One region of the Plantactinospora sp. CA-290183 genome, then DNA from elsewhere that is predicted to be linked to it. Evidence: riboswitches for the same ligand, from Rfam matches in the RefSeq annotation. Region 1 holds a riboswitch; each other region holds the start of a gene.
What was found. Region 1 has a riboswitch for cyclic di-AMP ahead of ACQEUR_RS24275 (coiled-coil domain-containing protein). Riboswitches for the same ligand answer to the same signal wherever they lie in the genome.

Region 1 (2,256 bases):
CCGGTGCGGATCACCATGGTGCACCTGCCGGCGGTGAACACGCCCCAGTTCGACTGGGTGCTGTCCCGGCTGCGCGGTCGGGCCCAGCCGGTGCCGCCGATCTACCAGCCCGAGGTCGCCGCCCGCGCGGTGGTGTACGCCGCCGACCGGCCGGAGCGCCGCGAGTACTGGGTGGGTGGGTCCACCGTGGCCACCGTGCTCGCCAACCGGATCGCCCCGGCCCTGCTCGACCGCTATCTGGCCCGCACCGGCTACGCGAGCCAGCAGGGTGGCCGGCCGACAGGTCCGCACCGGCCGACCAACCTGTGGCATCCGGTCGACGACGCCGACGGCGTCGACCACGGCGCCCACGGCGCGTTCGACGACCGGTCCCGGGGCCGGAGCCCGCAGTGGTGGTTCAGCCGGCACCGGGCACCGGTGGTCGCCGCCCTGCTGGCGGGGGCGGCCGGTGCTGCGCTGGCCAGGGCGGCGAGACGCCGTTAGGCGGGCGCGGTCCGGCGGCCGTCCGCGGGTGGAATCGGCGTACCGACCGACCATTCTGGACCCCTTCGATGCCGTCGGCGCGCACGCCCGGAGCGGGTGGTGAATAGCCGGTCGCCGATCGTGAATGACGTCACAACGGGAACGTACGTCGATGCGTTCCGTCACGTTCGCCATTACTGATAGTTGTTGCGCCGCAACGCGTTCAGCAGGAATCGGGTCTTGCCATTTTGGAAGCGAAACCGGGTATGCTGACTGCCGTTCATAGCCGCCAGGCACCGACTGGTGCCGGTGCTGATCGCCGCCTAATCGCCGCCAGGCGAGCCGGGGACCCAAGCACCTGGGGTGAATCCGCGACAGCGGTAGGGACCTCTTCCATCCCGAACCCGTCAGCTAACCCGGTCGGCGGCCGACGGAAGGGATACATGTGAGGGCACCCCTACGCCGATGGCTGGCGCCTGCCCTGGCAATGCTCACCGCCGCCGCACTCGGTGTCGTCGCGCCGTCGCCGGCCTCGGCCGCCCCCAAGCCGAACCCGGCGCCCAGCGGAGAGGTCGAGACGCCACTCCTCGGCGACGTCCTCGCCGCGACCGGCAAGCGGTACGCGGAGGCCAAGTCCGCACTCGACAAGTCCCGCAAGCGGCAGTCGAAGCTGGCCGGCGAGCTCAGGGTGGCGGAGGCCAGGCTGGCCGCGTTGGCTCCGGAGGCGAGCCAGATCGCGGCCGAGTCCTACCGCAGCGGCAAGCTGAGCGCCGTGTCGATGATGCTGAACAGCGCCTCGTCCGACGCGTTCCTCGACCGCATGGTCGCGCTGGAGGAGTTGAACGCTCTCAACAACCAGAAGCTGCGGGCTCTGGGCGAGGCGCGCGACGCGATCAACCGGGCCAAGACGTCGATCGACGCCGAGGTGGCCGAGCAGCGGACCGCGCAGAAGGTCATCGAGAAGCAGAAGAAGGACGCGGAGAAGGCGCTCGCGCTGGTCGGCGGCAGGTCGCTGACCGCCGGTGGCCTGGTGGACGCGACGTCGCCGGTGGCCAAGCCGGGGCCGGGCTACGGTGACGGCTTCCCGGGCGAGTCCTGCAACAAGGAGGATCCCACCACCGGCGGTTGTGTCACGGGGCGGACCCTGCACGCGTACAAGGAGGTCAAGCGGGCCGGCTTCAACCGGTTCGTCGGCTGCTACCGCCCCGGCGGGCCGTACGAGCACCCGAAGGGCCGGGCCTGCGACTGGTCACTGCGCAACTCCGGGTTCAGCCCGGCGGCCAACAACGACCAGCGCAAGTACGGCAACGACCTCACCGCGTTCCTGGTCCGCAACGCAGACCGGCTCGGCATCCTCTACGTCATCTGGTACAGGCAGATCTGGTTCCCGGCCACCGGCTGGAGTTCTTACAGCGGCGCCAGCGACCACACCGACCACGTGCACATGTCGATGCTCTGAGCGGCGTTCCGGGCCGACCGGACCGCTTGACGCCCCGCCACCGCCTGCCGCGGTGGCGGGGCGCTCGCATTCCGGGCCCCTCCGGACAGGTTCTGCCGCCGGGACCGGACCAGGAGCGGGGGGCCGGTTCGCCGGGCTCAGCGGCCGGTCTTGCCCCGACGGCTCCGCTGGCGGGAGGCACCGCTCTTCGGGCGGGCCGGGCGGCTGCCACCCGTGCCGGTCCGGCTCGCGGTCGGGCCGGCGGCGCGGTCGAGTCCGGGTTCCCGCCTACCGTCCTTGGCGCCACCGCCACCGCCACCGGCGGCGGCCCGGCGCCGGGGCCGGACGGCGAGGAC
Region 2 (2,256 bases), on a different contig from region 1:
AGCCGGCGGCGTCCCGGGCCACCTGCTCCAGGGTTCCCGGCTCCTCGAACAGGTGCGTCGCGCCGGGGACGATCCGCAGCTGCGCCACCGGCCCCATCCGGGCCAGCGCCTGCTCGTTGAGCGGGATCACCTGCTCGTCCAGCCCGCCGACCAGCAACAGCGTGGCGGCCCGTACCCGGGACAGGTCCGGACCGGCCAGATCCGGGCGCCCGCCGCGCGACACCACCGCGCGCACCTCGGCCGGCCGGGCGGCCGCCGCGGACAGCGCGGCGGCGGCGCCGGTGCTGGCGCCGAAGAGACCGATCGGCAGCGCGGCGCCGGCGCCACCGCCGCGCAACCAGTCGACGATCCCCACCAGCCGCCCGGTGAGCAGCCCGATGTCGAAACGCAGCTCTCCGGTCCGGTCGTCGAGTTCCTCCTCGCCCCGGGTGAGCAGGTCGACCAGCAGGGTCGCCAACGCGTACCGGTTGAGCGTCCCGGCGACGGCGCGGTTGCGCGGACTGTGCCGCGAGCTGCCGCTGCCGTGCGCGAAGAGCACGATCCCGCTCGGGTCGGCGGGCACCACGAGGTCACCGGTCAGCTCGACGCCGCCGGTCGGGATCGTCGTCTCGGTCGTCCGGGTACCCATCCTGTCGCCTCCGCTCCGGTCGCCCCCGCTCCCCGGCCCACGCCCTCGGCCGGTCGTACCCGCTGGTCCGGTGGCCAACCGCCCCGCCCGGCCGGCCGTACGCCCCGGCGCCGGTCCGGGCGGCCGGCGTTTGCCGGCGGGCACGGCGGGAAGGCCGCTGGACGACCTTCGGCGAAGTGAGGGATGCCATGACCCGCCAGGAACCCGCTCGATCCGAGCCCACCACCGCCGCCCCCGAGGCGGAGGAGGAGCGCCAGGAGGAGCCCGGCGGCCGGGGCGACTGGGCGGACGAGGCGGCCAAGGCGCGCAGCCTCGACGACCCGCGCCGGCTACCGCCGCACGACTCGGCCGGGCTGCCCTCCAGCGGCCCCAACCGGTGACCATTCGATTCCGCTGCGGAGTTTTCCCTGCCTGATCGCCCCGATTTCGGCCCGGACCGGCACCGGAATCCGCTAAGCTGACCGCGGTCTGGCGCCGGTGACCCCCGCCGGCACGGCCGCCGCCGAATCGCCACATGGCGAGCCGGGGAACCAGGTAGGTGGGGTTAATCCGCGCCCGCGGTAGGGGTTGTTCCGTCCCGAGCCCGTCAGCTAACCCGGCAGGCGGCCGACGGGAGGAACGTGCATGACGGCATCGGGGCGTCGGCGGTGCACGCTGGCGTTGACGGTGGTGGTGGTCGTCGGTGCGCTGGCCGGAGCTGTGCTCCGCCCCGGCGCCGGCTCGGCGTCGCCGCCTCCGGGCGTACCGGGGGACGAGGGCGGCACACCACTGCTGCGGGACGTGCTGGAGGCCACCGGTCGCGGCTACGTCCAGGCCAGGACCGCGTTGGCCCGGTCCCAGGCGCGCCAGGCGCGACTCGCCACCGAACTGCGCGAGGTGCAGGACCGGATCGCGGAACTGGGGCCCGAGATCGACCTGCTGGCCCGCAACGCCTACCGCACCGGCCGGATCGGGCCGGTGCTGGCACTGCTCAACAGCTCGTCGACGGACGACTTCCTGGAACGCGCCCGGGGGCTGGAGACCATGGCGCTGTGGGACAACCACCGGCTGCACGAGCTCAACCAGGCCAGGGAGCGCGCCAGCCGGGCGAAGCTGGCACTCGACGCCGAGGTCACCGAGGCGCGCCGGCAGGTGGCCGTGATGCAGCGGCAGAAGCGGGAGGCGGAACGGGCCCTCGCCCTGGTCGGCGGCAGGTCCACCGGCGGCTTCGTCGCCGCCGACTCACCGGTCGCCCGGCCGGCCCCGCGCAACGGCGACGGGTCCTGGCCGAGGCAGTCGTGCGGCCGGGCCGACCCGACCACCTCCGGCTGCGTCACGCCGCGCACCCTGCACGCCTACACCGAGGCCCGGCGCGCCGGCTTCAAGCGGTACACCTCGTGCTACCGGCCCGGCGGCCCCTACGAGCACCCCAAGGGGCGGGCCTGCGACTTCTCTTCCGCGCCCGGGGGCTTCGGCGGCGACGCCCACGGCGCCGACAAGACGTACGGCAACAACCTGGCCGCGTTCTTCGTCCGCAACGCCGACCGGCTGGGGGTGCTCTACGTGATCTGGTACCGGCAGATCTGGTTCCCGGCCACCGGCTGGAAGTCCTACGGTGCCTCGCACGGCGACCCGTCCAGCGACCACAC
Region 3 (2,256 bases), on a different contig from region 1:
AGCATCGGCTCGTACAGGTTCATCGTCCGGGTCTGCTGCCCGGCGGTGACGATCAGCGGGGTCCTGTTGTGCCAGGCGGTGACGAGGCTGCCCATTCCGTTTCCGGTACCCGGGGCGGTATGCAGATTGACGTGCACCGGTTTGCCGGTGACCTGGGCGTAGCCGTCGGCCATCGCCACCGCCGAGGCCTCCTGGAGGGCCAGTACGTAGCGGAAGTCGGCCGGGAAGTTCTTCAGGAAGGGTTCCTCGGTGGAGCCGGGGTTGCCGAACATCGTGGTCATGCCGAGCGAACGGAGCAGGTCGTAGGTGGCTTCGTGCACCGTCGTCATGTGGGGGAGCCTCCTGAAAGTCCTCGCGTTCGACCGGGCGGACCGGCTTCCATCAAGTCGGTCATTTCCGTCATACCGCACCCGTACATGATCATGCCGGTTTATCCGCATGGCCCTGTCGGCCCGGCAGCCGGGCCGGGATCCGGTCCAATCGCGGTCTTGGTCACTGTTTTCCCTGCTGAGAGGGGTTGGCAATGACAGAAGTCGGCCAGTAATGTCGGCCCGTCCGGTCCGGCCCCTTGGTCGCCACGCGGGTGACACCGGAGCGGACCCGCCGAGTCGTTGTGTAACGAGCCGGGGACCCACAGTTATCTGGGGTGAATCCGCGAACCGTCGTTCGCGGTAGGGCGGCCTTCTGCGCCCGAATCCGTCAGCTAACCCGGTAGGCGGTCACGGAAGGAGACCATTCGTGCCGCACCACCCGGGCTCCGGCCCATCCCCCCGATCCATCCGCTCCACCGCGCGCCGGCCCCGGGTCGCCGCGCACCCGGCCCGGGCCATCGGAGCCCGAGACGGGTTCATGGCCCCGGTTCGCTAGCGCTCCGGGACGCGAGCGCGACCGCCGGCGAGCGCCGGCCCCGCCCGGCGCGGGCGCAGCCCGAACGGCCCCGCCGCCCGGATGCGGTGGTCGCTGTTGCCCCCCCGGCCCCGGCGTATTCGGGGCAGGGTCCTTGTCGCCGCCTCCGGCGGTGTCGTCTCGCGTTCCCACCAGCGGACAGAAACGTCCCATTGCCAATTGACGAACTCGAATGGCAATGAGCATTTCCCTGGAGGATCAGTTGAAGTATGTCTTTTCCCGGTCGGCCAGCGACATGGCCCGGCCGTTGGCAGATGTCCCACAGCGGATCAGGAACATCACGACCGGCCGGCGTAACCGCCTCGCGCTCGGTTCGGCGGCCGTGCTCGCGGCCGCGGCGGCGACCATCGGAATCGTGCTGACCTCGGTCCAGCCGCCCGCGCCGTCCGAGGGCGGCTCGACCGTCGCCGTGGCGGAACTCGGTGGCTCCGTCAACCAGGCCCCGGGTGCCGGGGCCGGGGGGCAGCAGAGCGCACCGGCCGACCCGACATCGCCGGCGACGGCCGAACCGACGACGAGCGCCCCGAAGGCGGCGCCGAGCGCGACCGGCAGGCCGGCCGCGCCCGAGTCCAAGGTCCTGGACTACGACTTCGAGGCCCAGACCACCTACTACTACTGCGGTCCGGCCGCGACCCGCATCGCCCTGACCGCCCGGGACGTGCACCTGAGCCAGGACGAGGTCGCCGGCCGGCTGGGCACCACGACGAGCGGTACGAACTCCGCCGAGGACACCACCCGGGTGCTGAACAGCGCCGGCAGGACGGACTTCTACCGGACCACCATGATCCGGGGCGGCGCCGCGAGCCCGGCCCAGATGGATCAGCTCCAGGCCGACGTGGTGCACGCCGTGAGCAACGGCTACCCGGTGGTGGCCAACATCGCCGGCTCGACCACGGACACCGACGGTGGCTGGCACAGCTACCCCGGCGGCCACTACCTGACCGTGGTCGGCTACCGCGACGACGGACGGACGGTCAAGATCGCCGACCCGGCGATCCCCGGCTCGGACAGCACCTACTGGATGAGCACCATCGACCTGGCCAACTGGGCGGCCACCCGGGGTTACTCGTCCTGACCCCGCCCTCCCCGGCCCCAGCCGGACCGCCCGCGTACCGGCGCTGCCGGACGCGGGCGGTCTGGCGCCGCGACCCGCCACGAGGCTCCGCGCGACAGGGCTCCGGGACTACGCCGGGGCTCCGAAGGTGAACTCGGCGTACTCCGCCGCCGGGGTGAAGCCGAGCCGACGGTAGACGGCGAGCGCGGCGAGGTTGTCCGCCTTGACGTTCAGGGTCACGTGGTCCACGGTCTTCGACAACCGCCGGCAGAGGGTGGCCACCGCCGCGCTCGCCA

Region 2: linked by a shared signal. The riboswitch ahead of ACQEUR_RS01635 (coiled-coil domain-containing protein) and the one ahead of ACQEUR_RS24275 (coiled-coil domain-containing protein) in region 1 are both predicted to bind cyclic di-AMP.
Region 3: linked by a shared signal. The riboswitch ahead of ACQEUR_RS23015 (C39 family peptidase) and the one ahead of ACQEUR_RS24275 (coiled-coil domain-containing protein) in region 1 are both predicted to bind cyclic di-AMP.

What each region holds. Positions count from the first base shown of each region.
Region 1 covers NZ_JBNJMX010000035.1:22,838-25,093, forward strand. The annotation lists gene ACQEUR_RS24270 (SDR family oxidoreductase) at 1-483, shown strand, start outside; cyclic di-AMP (ydaO/yuaA leader) riboswitch at 773-904, shown strand; gene ACQEUR_RS24275 (coiled-coil domain-containing protein) at 908-1,921, shown strand; gene ACQEUR_RS24280 (copper resistance CopC family protein) at 2,059-2,256, opposite strand, start outside.
Region 2 covers NZ_JBNJMX010000001.1:349,328-351,583, reverse strand. The annotation lists gene ACQEUR_RS01645 (dienelactone hydrolase family protein) at 1-628, opposite strand, end outside; gene ACQEUR_RS01640 (hypothetical protein) at 817-1,008, shown strand; cyclic di-AMP (ydaO/yuaA leader) riboswitch at 1,119-1,249, shown strand; gene ACQEUR_RS01635 (coiled-coil domain-containing protein) at 1,253-2,256, shown strand, end outside.
Region 3 covers NZ_JBNJMX010000028.1:9,992-12,247, forward strand. The annotation lists gene mdlC (benzoylformate decarboxylase) at 1-329, opposite strand, end outside; cyclic di-AMP (ydaO/yuaA leader) riboswitch at 592-733, shown strand; gene ACQEUR_RS23015 (C39 family peptidase) at 1,142-1,981, shown strand; gene ACQEUR_RS23020 (GNAT family N-acetyltransferase) at 2,090-2,256, opposite strand, start outside.